DNA from 2 places in the Paenibacillus sp. FSL R5-0341 genome. Region 1 is predicted to be linked to the other one. Evidence: riboswitches for the same ligand, from Rfam matches in the RefSeq annotation. Region 1 holds a riboswitch; the other holds the start of a gene.

Region 1 (7,947 bases):
TATGAAGTTAAGAAAAAGAGAGCTCTTTTCGTCTTTTTCCGCTGTCCCATCCTACCTTATCCTGTCTAATTCGACGATATGCAAGCATGTTAAAGAGCCACATAGCATTATGCGGCCCTTTATCTTTTACTATAGGTAGAGGTGTATATGAGAATAGGAACTAAACTTATTTCAAATTTATATAAAAAAATGATTCACGAGAAAGCGATTCTCTCCGCGTCCGACATCCGGTATTGCGATAACAAATAATCTTTGCTTTGCATCGCCGCATGACGAATCGAATCCAGATCAACATTCAACAGCTTACCATCTCGCTTCACGAGTCTACCTGCCACAAAGACTGTATCCACGTTGGATGGATTGGCAAATTGCACAACAGCGCCGATTGGATCATGAACGGGGAACATATTCAGATCGGTGGTACGAATCATGATCAGATCTGCTTCCTTCCCTGGGGTTAACGTACCCACCTTCTGCTCCAATCCCAATGCTTGGGCACCAGCTGAAGTTGCAAATCTCAGCACTTGGCTGGACTGCAAGTTCAACTCACCAGGCATCTCACCCTGCTGCAGAAGTTGTTCATTGGCTCTGGATCGTTCAGCCTGAAGTGCAAACTTCATCTGCGAGAACATATCTCCGCCTGTGGACGTCACTACATCTACACCAAGTGTAGGGGTTCCCCCATGTTCAAGAAAATAGCCGGTGGCCGGATATCCATGCCCCATCATCATTTCAACCTCAGGTGTGACCGACAAGGAAGCACCGCTATCTGCCAGCATTTTGTATTCATCCATGCCCATGGTGTTACCGTGAACAATATTCACTCGTGGACTTAACAACCCCGCTTCATACAAGTGACTAATCGAGCGATCTACAGATCCCCAACTGCCAAATCCGGCATGCATGGAACAGATGGCATCCAGCTCTTGAGCTAGCTCGATCTCCTTCACGGTTGTATCCCAGTGACTGAACTCTGGACCACGAATAGCAAGCCCGTAGGTGAGCAATTGATCTCGCGATGAAAAATATCGTTCTTTGACTCTTCGCACATCATTCGAATAAGTGAGTTGACTATCGCGATTCCAGTAGTTCGTCTCACCAGGTACTCCGTGAGCAAATACCGCCCGAATCCCTGCATCCTGAAGTCCACGAATCAGCTCATCCGTGTGCTCGGAAGAATACGGCATGCTCCAATCCAACACTGTCGTCACTCCTGCATTAAGCGCTTCCAAGGAACCGAGCAGGTTAGCAATATAACTATCTTGTGGACGGAGCTTGCTTCCCATCGCACCATAATAGAGATTTTGCAAATAAACGGGCAAGGACCAGTTGGTTCCCGCTGTTTTGACAAGTGATTCCCACACATGCCGATGTGTGTCCACCAGCCCAGGCATAATAATCATGGATGAAGCATCAATGACCTCCGCATCCGGAATATCCAGGTCGGGCTGAACCGCCGTGATCAAGGAATCCTGGATCAGAACGTCCGCCCTCTTATACTGTCCAACTCGAGCATCCATCGACAACACACAGCCATTTTTCAACAGATAACTTGTCCGCACAAGACACATCTCCCATCTGATTTGGTTTGAAAGACGATCATATCCTGCATACAAATCTGTACTGCTTCTGACTATTTTTTCGCTAGTATATATACATTATATAGTTATTGTTAATATTTTTCAATTTTGTATTTTACGTTTAGCCCGAAATCTTCTGACCTTCATCAGATTTCCACACATCTTATCATCACAGTACTTCTGTGTTCTGCTTCGGGTATCATCATAGAACATCCAGCGACAATCCGAATTATCACAAATCCGAATCCTGCCCCCTTCTCCCTCCACCAAAGTTATAGCAAAATCAGCAGCTACTTCAGCCATCACCTGATGCCAATGAGCTTCTACGGCTACCAGTTGGAGCTTCAGTTCCTGATCAATTGTAGTCAATGTTCTTCTCACATGCCCTGCTTCCATAACGCCATTCAACCAATTACGTTCCTTATCTGTTATGGATACTCCGGAAGATAAACGGGCTCCAAGGGACAGCAATTCATCCCGGAAGTTTCTCATCGACAACTCATCTTCTGGGGATGCAGGAACAGAAGCTTGCAGCTGCCAACGATCCAGAAAATCTTGCTGCCAGCCCGCTTTCCCAAGTCTGTCCTCCGATCGATCTCCCCCACGCCAGTCATGATAATCGCTGTTTACAAAATCGGTCCATAACCTGTCCATATATACCCCCGTTTATCGTAACCATCTAAGTAAATAAAGAAGGTTACAACTCATCTTTGATGTGTTATATTAAGTGTAACCTTATTAATCAGTTTTAGCTAGTTACATCACAAATCACAATTATACGCAAGGAGGAAAAGGCAATGACAAAAACAACAGCACTAGATGTGTTACTTATTCAAAAGGATGATACCTGGGATCAATGCAACTGGATTGTACCTTTGTCGAAATCCTTGGAGGGTCTTACAGCAGAACAAGCAGCCTGGATTCCACCCTCAGGGGGATTAAGCATCTGGCAGTTGGTTAACCATATGTATTATTACAACCATCGCTTATTATGTCGCATGCAAGGTAAGGAGCCTACCCTTCCTGCTGTAGACTCCAATGAATACACATTTGGGAATTCCGGAGATGCAACGGACGCAGCTGGATGGAATACACTGCTACAGGGTACAACTCGATTAGCCCAGCAGTTGCGAGATCAATTGGCTGCACTACAAGAGTCAGATCTTGAAGCCGCATATATGGACTCCGAAGAGAAATGGGCACACCAATTAGCTCGCTGGGTACTCCATGATGCGTATCACGCAGGTCAGATCGTGCTTCTTCGCAGACAGCAAGGAAGCTGGAATATCATTTATTAAAAATAATGCTTGAACTGCTAGCGCTTACAGGAATAAGATGAACTTATTAATGTTACAGCTTGTTCAACACACTATATAATTGAATAGGATCTTCGGGGTAGGGTGCAATTCCCGACCGGCGGTGATGTTCTTCGGAACCAGCCCGCGACTCGCTACATGTTCTTAACGAAGGACATCTAGCGACTGACTTGGTGTGAATCCAAGGCCGACGGTACAGTCCGGATGAGAGAAGATCAACACATTGACATGCTGTTCACGGGAAGGCCTCTTTCCTGACGCATGTCCTTGGATGAGCCCCCGTTTATTTGGTATATACCAAAACGGGGGCTTTTGTCGATTTTGCCAACTGAAGATTACGTGTTCTGACGAAGGAGTCCTGAATATGGAAAAGACATCATCAGCATCAACGGTTTACCGCAAGGAACGAAGTAACACTGGATTCTGGCTGGTTGTGCTCGGCGCCGCCCTATGGGGTGTGGATCCACTGTTCCGTATTATTTTGCTTAAAACGATGACATCCACACAGATTGTACTGGTGGAACATATCATTGTCAGTCTCATTGCCATTCCCGTGCTGTGGAAATTCCGGGCTGATCTGAAAAACTTGCGTGCACGCCACTGGATTGCCGTGATCTTTATCTCATGGGGAGGATCAGCACTCGCAACAGTATTGTTCACGATGGCACTAACACATAACGATCCGAACACGGTCTTGTTACTGCAAAAAATGCAGCCGCTCTTCGCCATTGTTCTGGCTAAGTTATTATTAAAAGAAACGCTGCCTCGTCGCTTTGGCGGACTTTTCTTCATTGCATTATTAGGTACGTATCTACTTACATTCGGCTTTACATTGCCGCTGGGTAACTGGGACAACTGGATTCATGCAGGCAGCCTGTTATCCCTTGGAGCTGCTGCTTTATGGGGAGGTTCAACCGTTATGGGCCGACTGATGTTAGGGCAGGCGCGTTATGAGACAGTCACCTCCCTACGCTTCGTTGTTGCTCTTCCGCTCCTGATCTTTATGACATGGAACGAAGGTGCTGCCTGGACACTCCCATCCGGGACAGGAGAACAGACTGCTGTCATCCTCAATATTCTCGGTCAGGCTTTGTTACCAGGATTACTCAGTCTTCTGTTGTATTACAAAGGTCTCTCGTCAACCAAAGCCTCTGTTGCAACTCTCGCGGAACTTAGCTTCCCGATGGCAGGTGTGTTGGTGAACTGGATTGCTTTCCGTACATTGATTACATGGGAGCAGCTGCTTGGCTTTATCCTGATCTGGGTCGCCCTCTTCGCCATTTCCAAACAGCAGGAACGTTCATCGACAACGGCTGATGCAGCACCGAAGCTTCGAACAGAGTAAGCGGATATATCCGAGAATCAGATATAAACCAATAATCAAATATAAAATAAAACCATTGCACATCGCATTAGATGAGCAATGGTTTTATTATTTCCATTATCAATAACTCCAACCTTCCGCTCTTTTCCCTCCTCTCATACCGAATATCCACTTCATCGGACTACGTCCCTTCAATGTTTTGTCTTTTATCTAATCCGGTGGTACGATGACATATGGAATAATAGATGAACTATATTCAGAGAGGAACGATCATTAATGTCTTCATTCTCATATACCTCCTACGACGCCGTAGGTTTGGCTGAACTGATCCGATCCCGGGAAGTATCCCCAGTTGAATTGTTGGAAGCGGCGTTTGCACGCCTTGAAGAAGTAAACCCGCAGCTTAATGCGGTCATTCGTACATATGAAACCCGTGCACGGGAGGAAGCTGGCTTAGTTCGCCCTGGTGAACAACCTTTTGCCGGTGTGCCCCTGCTTCTGAAAGATATTTCTCAATCCTTGGAAGGTGAATTTCTAACTTCAGGCTCACGTTTGTTCAGCGAGCATCGCGCATTACGTCATTCGAATTTTGTCACTCGACTGCGTGATGCAGGTTTTATCATCATAGGACATACCAATACGCCTGAATTTGGTTTGAAAAATATTACCGAGCCCCGTCTTCATGGTCCAACTCGCAATCCATGGAATATCAATCACTCCCCAGGCGGGTCAAGTGGTGGTGCCGCGGCAGCTGTAGCTTCCGGTATCGTTCCTCTTGCCGGAGCCAGTGACGGAGGCGGTTCGATCCGTATCCCGGCTTCTTTTAGCGGCTTGTTTGGTTTGAAACCAACTCGCGGACGCACACCTGTAGGACCAGGAGTTGGTCGCCAATGGCAAGGTGCGTCGATTGATTTTGCCCTCTCTCGCTCGGTTCGGGACAGTGCTGCATTGCTTGATACGTTGCAAGTCATTCAGCCTGAAGCAGCGTTCCATGCTCCACTCTTTCCAGGCAGTTACTTGGCGGATATGAGCTATCCACATCAACGTAAATTGAGAATTGCGTATACAACGGATTCGCCAGTCGGCACACCTGTCAGCGCAGAAGCCAAAGAATCGGTATATAAGCTCGTTCGCTGGTTGGAAGAACAAGGTCATCATGTTGAAGAAAAGCTGAGTCCCGTCAACGGAGTTCGGTTGATGGAGAATTATTACATGATGAACAGCGGTGAGATGGCCGCAATGATCTCTTCCATGGAAAGATCTATGGGGCGGGTTCTGACTTCCGATGATATGGAGATTGAATCCTGGGTTCTGGCTGAAGCTGGCAAAAAGGTGTCCGCTGCCGAATTTGTCCATAGTCTGGCTGAATGGGACGTAGCTGCAGCGCAAATGTCCACTTTGTTCGAGCGGTATGACTTCTACGTCACTCCTGTTAATGCTTTTTCTGCACCTAAGATTGGAGAGTTAACCCCTCATGACGAACAGATTCGTAATCTCATGCGGATTAGTGAATTGGACAAGACCCAGCAGCAGCAACTCATCTATGAGATGTTTGAGCCAAGTCTTACGTATACTCCGTTCACCCAGCTCGCGAATCTGACAGGTCAGCCTGCGATAAGTGTACCTCTGCATATGACACCTGAAGGTTTGCCAATGGGCGTTCAAGTGATGGCAACCAAGGGACGCGAAGATTGGTTATTACATCTGGCTGCACAGCTTGAACAATCAGATCTTTGGATCGGGATGAAAGGTAATCCAATGTTTCCAGCATAAAAAGTTCAACGTGTATCTACCTTTATCATTGAACGTTACCCACCTGAGTAGGATGTGTTGCCAAAATAGTGCATGAAAGTTTCGTCTGCTCCGCATACTGAAAGCAAAAATAGCGGAGGAATGTGACGAATGAATATCAAACAGCCTCATAAACAGTCCTTTCGTATCCCTGCCAAAACGGGATATGCCCTGAAAGTAAACAAGGGTTCTTTATTACGTATAACAGATCTGGAGGGACAGCAGGTCATTGATTTTGTGGCTTATGATGCGCAAGATGCTAACCATCGCTTGGACCCGGGCGTGACAATGGATGTATTGCGCACTTACCGAATCAAACCTGGGCAGTTTGTATATTCCAATCAATATCAACCCTTACTCAAGATTGTGCGTGACACAGTTGGGGTACATGATTTCTTCAACTCTGCTTGTCGTCCCGAGATGTATGAGGTGTTATATGATAAAAAGGATCACGCTAGTTGTTATCACAATCTGAACACGGCATTGGAACCCTTCGGCATCTTACCACCGGATCAACACTATCCGTTTAATCTGTTTATGAAGTCCGTTGTAGACGATCAAGGCAAAATTGATGTTGTAGCTCCCGACTCTCGTGCAGGTGATTATATCGAAATGGAAGCATTAATCGACCTCACGATTGGTCTCTCCGCCTGTCCTTGTGAAGAAAGTTCATGCAACGGCTACCACTGCACTCCAATTCAATTGGATGTAGAATCTTTAACAGAGTAGCAAGGTCATAAGACGATATGATAAAGTAGTTTGTTCTAATTCACTCCTTGCGGGAATACGATGACTTGTACCCATTTTCTGTGACGACTGGTACAATTCATCGAACCCGTTAAGGAGTGAACGTGTTTATGTCTGTACTGTTCAGTTATATTATTCTGGGAATCTCATTATCTGCTCCAATCGGTCCGATTAACGCCGCTCAACTTGACCGCGGAGCCAGGCACGGATTCATGCACGCCTGGATTTTAGGACTCGGCGCCATGTTTGCAGACTTGGTGTATATGCTGTTGATTTATTTTGGGGTTGCCCATTTTCTGGACACGCCGTTTATGCGCTCTTTTCTCTGGTCATTCGGCAGTTTTATTCTCATTTACACGGGAGTGGAAACGCTCTCGAAGCTGAAACAGGGGATTCAAGGTACATCTACTGCGGAAGCGACTGTTCGAAAATCGTTTATATCCGGCTTTTTGATGGCCCTGTCCAATCCACTGAATATTTTGTTTTGGCTTGGTATCTATGGCTCCATTCTCGCGACGACTGTGAAACATACGGATACCGCTCATTTGCTGCTATACAGTTCAGGCATATTCATTGGCATCTTGTTGTGGGATGTTATTATGGCTGGCATGGCCAGTCGATTCCACAAACATAGCAGTGAGAACGTATTGCGCTGGATCTCCATCATTTCGGGAATCTGCCTGATCGGATTTGGTTTGTATTTCGGGTACGAAGCTGTGCGTTCCATATTTTTCTGACAACAAAATCAGGCTGGACAGTCACCCAACATCCTCCACATTAATACTTTAACGGTATCATGTGGAATGGAGTTGGGAATCAATGGCGGAGCTGTATAGTGCCGACGAAATAAACACCTTGTTTGAGCGTCTTCCATCTTGGCAGCAGGACGCTTATTCGCAATTTGGTAAAATGATCGCCGACGATGATAATACGTATCCATGTGTACCTGGACGAATGGGATTTCTGTCAGGACATTTGAGGTTCGGCTTTACGTGTGATCCCCGATCTGAACAAGCTGCCGAAGATATGGCGGATCTGCTTAGACAGTATGGTCCTGTATCCAGAGACACAGGTCATTACGCTTCCATGGTGGTCATCTGTGAGACGCCAAATGATCTCAAAGATCATACAACGGTAGAGCAATATCAGACCTTATTCTGGCAAATGCTTAATCGGGTAAGTTCACACG
Region 2 (7,947 bases), 510 kb from region 1:
TACCGGTTTTGCGAAGGATGAGATTTTGCTTGAAGTGTTAAAAAGACTGACATATCTCACTCCGGATGACGTGTCCGGACACGCACTCAAATCCTATTTTGAATGTTATATTCCCCATATTCAGGTAGAAAAAGTTGACAAGATGAGTGCTGTCATCAACAAGGTTCTTACCGGTATGAGCGCAATGTTCGTTGAAGGGGATCGCTCGGTCCTAATTATGGATACACGAAGTTACCCGGTTCGTTCACCGGAAGAACCTTCATTAGAAAGGGTAGTTCGGGGTTCCAGAGATGGCTTTACCGAGACGCTCCTAACCAACGTAACATTAGTACGTCGCAGAATACGCGACCCTGGACTGAAGTTTGAAATCATGCAGGTGGGGCGGAGAACACAAACGGACGTCTGCGTGGTGTACATTGATGATATTGTGGATAAAGTGCAGGTGGATTCAGTCCGGGAAAAAATTCAGCGAGTGGATATCGATGGTATTCCCGCCGCCGACAAGCAGTTGGAGGAAGCGATTATCAATAAGGGATGGAATCCGTTCCCACTCGTTCGTTATTCAGAACGACCAGATGTTACAGCTTCTCATTTGCTGGAAGGACGAGTCGTCATTTTTGTAGACACTTCCCCCAGTGTGATGATTCTGCCTACGACCTTCTTCGATCTGTGCGAGCATGCGGAGGAGAACAGACAGACAGCCTTGATGGGAACGTATTTACGATGGGTGCGTTTTGCAGGGATTCTTATCTCGTTGTTTTTGCTACCGTTATGGCTGCTCATGGTTATTGATCCTTCGATCAAACCGATGGGACTCGACTTCATAGGTCCGCAGGAAAATGTAAAGCTGCCGTTAATTCTACAGTTTCTCCTAATCGAACTTGGCGTCGATTTATTACGAATGGCAGCAGTTCATACGCCTACACCTCTGGCATCGGCCATGGGCTTGATCGCGGCCATTCTAGTGGGGGATATCGCGGTGAAAACGGGATATTTTGTCAATGAAGTTGTACTCTATATGGCCATCGCAGCCATCGGCATGTTTGCCACGCCAAGTTACGAGCTGGGTCTCGCCAACAGGCTGGTCAGGTTAGTTCTGCTCATTGCCGTAGCGATATTCAAGGTTCCGGGATTGGTCGTGGGCTGTACATTGCTCATATTGGCGCTTACCGTTCACCGGTCGTACAATTCTTCATATCTCTGGCCTTTTATACCGTTTAATGCAAAGGCCTTGGGCAACTTTTTATTCCGGCTTCCGTTGCTGGAAAATAAAAAACGTCCATCATTTAATAAGACACGTGACAACACCAAAATGTCCGATGATCCGGACGGAGAACTGCGAAAAAGTAAAAAACACAAATGATCTTCCGAAAAATCCATTCATCTCGCTGCCTAATTTGATATACTGGTGTAAAATCATTGGAATAGCAATTGTTCCAGTATATAAAAAGTGAGGAATGCAGATTATGTATTTACATGGTACAAGTAAAATAAATGCGCAAGGACATCTGGAGATTGGCGGAGTCGATGCAACGGATCTGAAAGAACAATTTGGAACTCCCCTGTACGTTGTGGACGAGCAATTGGTTCGCGAGCGTTGCAGAGAGTACATGGAAGCATTCCGTGCTTCCGGACTGGGCTTCCAGGTTGCTTACGCAAGTAAAGCATTCTGTGTAATGGCGATGTGTGCCCTTGCAGCAGAAGAAGGACTTTCCCTGGATGTTGTATCTGACGGTGAACTGTTTACTGCACTGCAAGCAGGATTCCCGGCTGAGCGCATTCATTTCCACGGTAACAACAAAACGCTGGAAGAGATCGAAATGGCTCTTGATGCAGAGATCGGATGCTTTGTTGTTGATAACTTCAATGAATTGCATCTGTTGCAGGCTGTAGCAGAGGACAAAAATCGTAAAGTAAACATTTTGCTTCGTGTGACGCCTGGGGTTGAGGCACATACGCATGAATATATCTCCACTGGTCAGACGGATTCCAAATTTGGATTCGATATCGGCAATGGTACAGCATTTGAAGCGATTGAACTGGCTTCCAAACAGTCTAACCTGGTATTGCTCGGTGTGCATTCCCACATCGGCTCCCAGATCTTCGAAGTTGAAGGTTTCCAGATGGCTGTTCAACGTGTTGCTGAATTTGCAGCAAGCGTATATGAGCGTCTTAATGTTGCTTTCAAAGTGGTTAACCTTGGTGGTGGATTCGGAATCCGTTATATCGACGGAGATACGCCGCTTGAAGTTGCGCAATACGTGAAGGCTATTACAGATGCAGTTAAAAATCATTTTGCTCAAATCGGCTATGCCGTACCTGAAATCTGGGTTGAACCAGGCCGTAGCATCGTGGGTGAAGCGGGAACAACGCTGTATACCGTTGGAACAAGCAAAGACATTCCAGGTGTGCGTAAATATGTTGCCGTTGATGGTGGTATGACCGATAACCCACGTCCTGCTTTGTATGAATCCAAGTATGAAGCTGTGCTTGCCAACCGTGCGAATGAGGCTGCTCAGGAAACAGTCTCTGTTGCCGGTAAATGCTGCGAGAGTGGCGATATGCTGATCTGGGATCTGGACTTGCCAAAAGTGGAAAGTGGTGATCTGCTCGCTGTAGCTTGCACAGGCGCGTATAACTACTCCATGGCAAGTAACTACAACCGGATTCGTCGTCCGGCTGTTGTGTTTGTCAAAGACGGTCAAGGAGATGTCGTAGTACGCCGTGAGACGTATCAAGATATCATCCAGAATGACCTGGTACCAGCGCGCATTGGCAAACAGCCAGTAACTCGCTAAGCTAATTCGTCAAAGATAATGCGTTTCTGCATGATTCAAGATATATGGATTTCACAGTTTAAGCAGATGAAAAGGGACCTTCCTTTTTCGTCTGCTTTTTGTGTGTTCGGACTAAATTATGAAAAAAGTTGCCGTTTTTTTTGCGATCCAGACATTTTCGGTGTACACTAAGAAAAGTGCTGTAATGCTTGGCCCAGGGTCATGCGTTCTGGCACCATTAACGATGGTCAATACGAAAGGAGTCATTTACATATGGCGAAACAAGCGAAAATTAAATTGGCAAACGGCGGAGAAGTTCTGATTGATTTGTTTGATCAAGAAGCTCCAAACACAGTAGCAAACTTTGAGAAACTGGCTAACTCCGGTTTCTACAATGGTCTTACATTCCACCGCGTTATTCCGGGCTTTGTAGCTCAAGGCGGATGCCCTAACGGTTCCGGTGCAGGTGGCCCAGGTTACACAATCAACTGTGAAATCAACCCGAACAAACATGAGCGCGGAACACTTGCTATGGCACATGCTGGCCGTAACACAGGTGGAAGCCAGTTCTACATCTGCTACCAACCGCAACCACATTTGGATGGACAACATACTGTATTTGGTAAAGTAACTAAAGGTATGGAGTTCGTGGACGCTTTAGAAGGTAAAGACAAAATGGAAACTGTTGAAGTTGTAGAAGCTTAATACCTTCACCTTAACTGGATCCAAACATGAAGTGCTTCTTTTATAGAAGCACTTTTTTTATTTTTAACATGCAACATATTCGAAATCAATGATTGGAAAGGATGAATGAACCTTGGATATGGTTACCCAGCTAAGCTTGTTAAAACAAATTTATAGTGAGCGCACGTTGTGGGACGAAGACCAGCAGGCATCGCGACATGTCGTTCCAGATAGTGTTTCCGCACAGGATCGAGAAGCTCTTGAGGCAGCGGTGCATGAACCGAATCGATTTGTACGTCCGCAACATGATGAAACGATCACTGAGCTGAAAGAACTTGCGAATCAATGGACGATAGAGGATGCAGCGCAGGCCTTTGTCTCTTCTTTGTGGTCAGCGTCCATGATCTGGCGCTCGCTTCTTACGGGCAAGCTTATTGCAAGCAGTATGCCAGAGCATGAACACACGCCGTATCCATCTTCAAGCACTTGTAAAATCTGTGGATTAAGCGTAGACCAAGCAACCGACACGACGCTGCAATGGTATTGGCGCATGACTAATGGAACCCCGTTGGACGGAGATCCCTTTGGACAAGTACTGGCACTTCGAGAGCTGTCTACAGCGCAGGAGCTTCCAATACCAAATGATTACGACCGCTGGACATTTCGTGCGGTGTTAACGGTGTTGCGCAAATTACCTCCCAAAACACGCTACAGCAAGGCAGCGCTAGCGCTCAAGAAGGAACGTCTTTTGCCTACCCAAAAAGAATATGCCTACCGTGACTTGCTTGAGACGTTAGCTCTGATTGGCATACTGGATACGCCGGAACATCCCGGAATGATAACCCAATTTACGACTTACATACAGCGTGACGAGCGTCCAAATGTGCGGGTTGAAGTGCAGGCGCCTCTGGCGTGGTGGGACTCATCTGTCGGAATCAATGAGAGCAACCTGAACAAGATATTCCATGATTTTGATCTGAGTAATATATCTCTTGCGGATAAGCCTGAAGAGAGTCCAGCAGTAAAGGACACAATCTTAGGTGCATTGGAGAAAAAGAGAAGTGTCCGCGGGAAAGTGCCAAAGGCATCTCCTGATGCAGGTACCGGGGAGGTACAGTCTGGAGATGTGTATGCTGTTCGTGTTCGGGAAGGTGTGTGGGTGACGGTATACTGTCATGAAGTCAGAGACAAGCGTGTCATCGTAGAGTATCTGGATGGTGTCTTTCCAGAGATGCCGGCAAAAGCAGATTTACATGGGACGTTTCGACCGAGAGCGAATGGTCGCTGGAAATGCTCTGCTATTGCTATTGATTCGACAAGTTGGGTCAGAAGAGTGGCAAGAGAGTTTCCGCTTCCCACTTCGTCCCTGCAAGAACCTGATCGCATTCCATTTCATAATGCCAAAGAATTAAAGCATATGGCGAGCTGGTGTTTTCCTGATATGTAGAATGATGCGATGGATGGTTGGATGTGAAATGCCTCCAAGCAAAAACCGTACCTCCTTGGAGGAAGCGGTTTTTTGTTGTTTCTTAGCTTATTAAAAGTTAGTATGTGACAAAAAGGAACAAAAAACAATTGATTTTTTGGCATTAAAGTGCTAACATCCAATTAATAACGAAAGCAATCCTTCAGGGCAGGGTGCAATTCCCTACCGGCGGTGATGCAGGAAGTGTAAGGACACAAGTCCAGCACTTGATGCAAAGTCCGTGACCTGTCTGCCTGTGGCAGATGGCTGATCTGGTGTAATTCCAGAACCGACAGTATAGTCTGGATGGGAGAAGGAGAGGTGCAGACCTAACAGGTTTGCATTCAGCAGGAGTATTGCTGCACAGTCACTATTTGTGATGTTTTGCACTGTGCAGGGAAGATCCGGGTACGCCGGACAGTTCCATACATATGCCACACTATAGAAGCTCTTTACCTGTAATTGATGTTCATTAAGGTATGTGTCTATTTTCACTTGCCCGAAATGAAGTTTTGGGCAAAGTGTTGGCGTGCTGTATCCATTTCACTCCTGTTGTTGACATTTGTCTCTCATCATCCCCATCGAACTGATTGTTCGACGGGGATTTTTTCATAATTAAGACTAAGACTTTAAACCGCGGGGTGAACGGATTTGGAAATGATCAATGATGAATTTTATATGGCACTGGCACTTGATATGGCGGAACGAGCACAGGGGCAGACAGGAATTAATCCGGTCGTTGGGTGTGTAGTTGTGAAAGAGGGACGTATAGTAGGCCTGGGAAGCCATCTGAAACGTGGAACCGGTCATGCGGAAGTGCATGCACTGAACATGGCAGGCAGTGATGCAGAAGGAAGTACGGTATACGTTACACTTGAGCCTTGTAGTCATTATGGCAAGACGCCACCTTGTAGTGAACGCCTGATTCATGAAAAGGTGAAACGTGTTGTGGTATGTTGTGAAGATCCAAATCCGCAAGTATCCGGCAGGGGCATCAGCATGCTTCGTCAACAAGGCATTGAAGTTGAAGTTGGCGTACTGCGTGAGCGTGGAAGACGCATGAATGAAAAATTCATTAAATTTATAACAACGGGTCTACCTTTTGTGACACTGAAAACGGCTACTACTTTGGATGGCAAAATTGCTACTCGCAGCGGAGACAGCAAGTGGATCTCCAACGAGCCCGCTCGTGAGATTGTGCATGCCCTTCGTCATCGTCACCAGGGAATTATGGTTGGCGTCGACACAGTGATTGCCGATAATCCGGAACTTACAACCCGTTTACAAGTGGAAGGCATTAGTCCGGTGCGCATTGTGGTGGATTCCAAGTTGCGTCTTCCCGTAGGTGCCAAAATGGTTAAGGATGGTCTTGCTCCAACATGGGTTCTCACCACAGACGAAGCCAGTCCTGAAGCTGCTGAACGTTTGGAAGCTTACGGTGTTGAGATTATACGCTGTGGTCCTGGACCACGTGTGGATCTGTTAAGCGGACTTAGCAAGTTGGGTGAGCGTGAGATTGGTTCGATTTTGCTTGAAGGTGGGGGCACTCTGAATGGAGCCATGCTGGAGGCACGGTTGGTCGATCGACTGCTCATGTTTATCGCACCGAAGATTGTAGGCGGTTATGATACACCTGGAAGCTTCCGCTTCGAAGGTGTGGAACGTATGAATCAGGCGATTCAATTGAATCAGTTGGAGATCGAAAAAGTTGGAGATAATATCAGCATTGGCGGTATTCCGGTGTGGCCTGAATAAATAAATGAATTTTAAAGAAACAAGTTAGACTCTTTATAAATTAAAGAAGGGAGGCGGCAGCATGTTTACCGGTTTGGTGGAAGAAGTCGGTCAGATCCGGCGTATTGGTCGGAAAGGCGAAGCGATGGTCCTGAATATCGGAGCTTCCGCCATCATGGACGATCTGAAAATTGGTGATAGTGTAGCAGTGAACGGCGTGTGCTTAACTGCGACAACGCTCGAAGGTGGAGGTTTTACCGCCGATGTAATGCCTGAAACCTATCGCCATACCAATCTCAGTCAGCTGCAATCTGGCAGTAAAGTTAATCTGGAGCGGGCCATGCAATCCGGCGGGCGTTTTGGCGGACATATCGTTCAGGGCCATGTCGATGGTACCGGAGTGATTGGCAGTATAACACGTGATCAGAATGCGATTGTGTTTGAGATCAAACCTGATGATCACCAGTTGTTCAAATATCTGATTCCCAAAGGATCGGTTACACTGGATGGCATTAGCTTGACCGTTGTCCATACATCGGATACCGCATTCACGGTTTCCATAATCCCGCATACGATTGGTGAGACTGTACTAAATGTGAAAAAGACAGGGGATACCATCAATATCGAATGCGACATTTTGGGGAAATATGTGGATCATCTGCTGCAGTATGGGAGAGGGCATGAAGAGACGGGTGCTGGCAAGCCGCGCAGTATCAGTGAGGATTTTCTCGCCAATCACGGATTTGCATAAATAGAGAACAGAAATAAACTGGAGGTGGACCCATGTCAGAACAATCCATTCTGGACACGATAGAAGAAGCCATATACGATCTCATGCGTGGTAAACCCGTCATTGTTGTGGATGATGAAGATCGGGAGAATGAAGGCGATTTTATTGCTTTGGCCGAAAAGGCGACACCTGAAGTCATTAATTTCATGATTACTGAAGGTAGAGGTCTGGTCTGTGTTCCGATTACACAACAACGTGCGGACGAACTTAACCTGAAACCCATGGTTCAACAAAATACGGATTTTCACGGAACAGCTTTCACCGTCTCTGTGGATCACAAAGATACGACAACAGGTATCTCGGCACATGAACGTTCCATTACTGTAAAAGGTCTGATCGATCCTGAAGCGAAAGCAGGGGACTTCCGTAAGCCTGGTCACATGTTCCCGTTGATTGCAAAAGACGGCGGTGTACTTCGTCGTGCCGGGCATACAGAAGCGGCGGTAGATTTGGCCATTATGTGTGGTTCATATCCCGCAGGCGTGATCTGTGAAGTG

What was found. Region 1 has a riboswitch for FMN ahead of MKX75_RS16345 (DMT family transporter). Riboswitches for the same ligand answer to the same signal wherever they lie in the genome.
Region 2: it holds a riboswitch for FMN, as region 1 does, so the genes downstream of both, ribD (bifunctional diaminohydroxyphosphoribosylaminopyrimidine deaminase/5-amino-6-(5-phosphoribosylamino)uracil reductase RibD) here and MKX75_RS16345 (DMT family transporter) in region 1, are expected to answer to the same signal.

Annotation. Positions count from the first base shown of each region.
Region 1 covers NZ_CP150241.1:3,669,241-3,677,187, forward strand. The annotation lists gene MKX75_RS16330 (amidohydrolase family protein) at 195-1,571, opposite strand; gene MKX75_RS16335 (CGNR zinc finger domain-containing protein) at 1,683-2,234, opposite strand; gene MKX75_RS16340 (DinB family protein) at 2,378-2,878, shown strand; FMN riboswitch at 2,963-3,116, shown strand; gene MKX75_RS16345 (DMT family transporter) at 3,261-4,241, shown strand; gene MKX75_RS16350 (amidase) at 4,497-5,993, shown strand; gene MKX75_RS16355 (urea carboxylase-associated family protein) at 6,123-6,740, shown strand; gene MKX75_RS16360 (LysE family translocator) at 6,869-7,495, shown strand; gene MKX75_RS16365 (YqcI/YcgG family protein) at 7,578-7,947, shown strand, end outside.
Region 2 covers NZ_CP150241.1:4,179,840-4,187,786, reverse strand. The annotation lists gene MKX75_RS18775 (spore germination protein) at 1-1,363, shown strand, start outside; gene lysA (diaminopimelate decarboxylase) at 1,467-2,798, shown strand; gene MKX75_RS18765 (peptidylprolyl isomerase) at 3,051-3,482, shown strand; gene MKX75_RS18760 (hypothetical protein) at 3,601-4,908, shown strand; FMN riboswitch at 5,082-5,248, shown strand; gene ribD (bifunctional diaminohydroxyphosphoribosylaminopyrimidine deaminase/5-amino-6-(5-phosphoribosylamino)uracil reductase RibD) at 5,578-6,681, shown strand; gene ribE (riboflavin synthase) at 6,743-7,411, shown strand; gene MKX75_RS18745 (bifunctional 3,4-dihydroxy-2-butanone-4-phosphate synthase/GTP cyclohydrolase II) at 7,444-7,947, shown strand, end outside.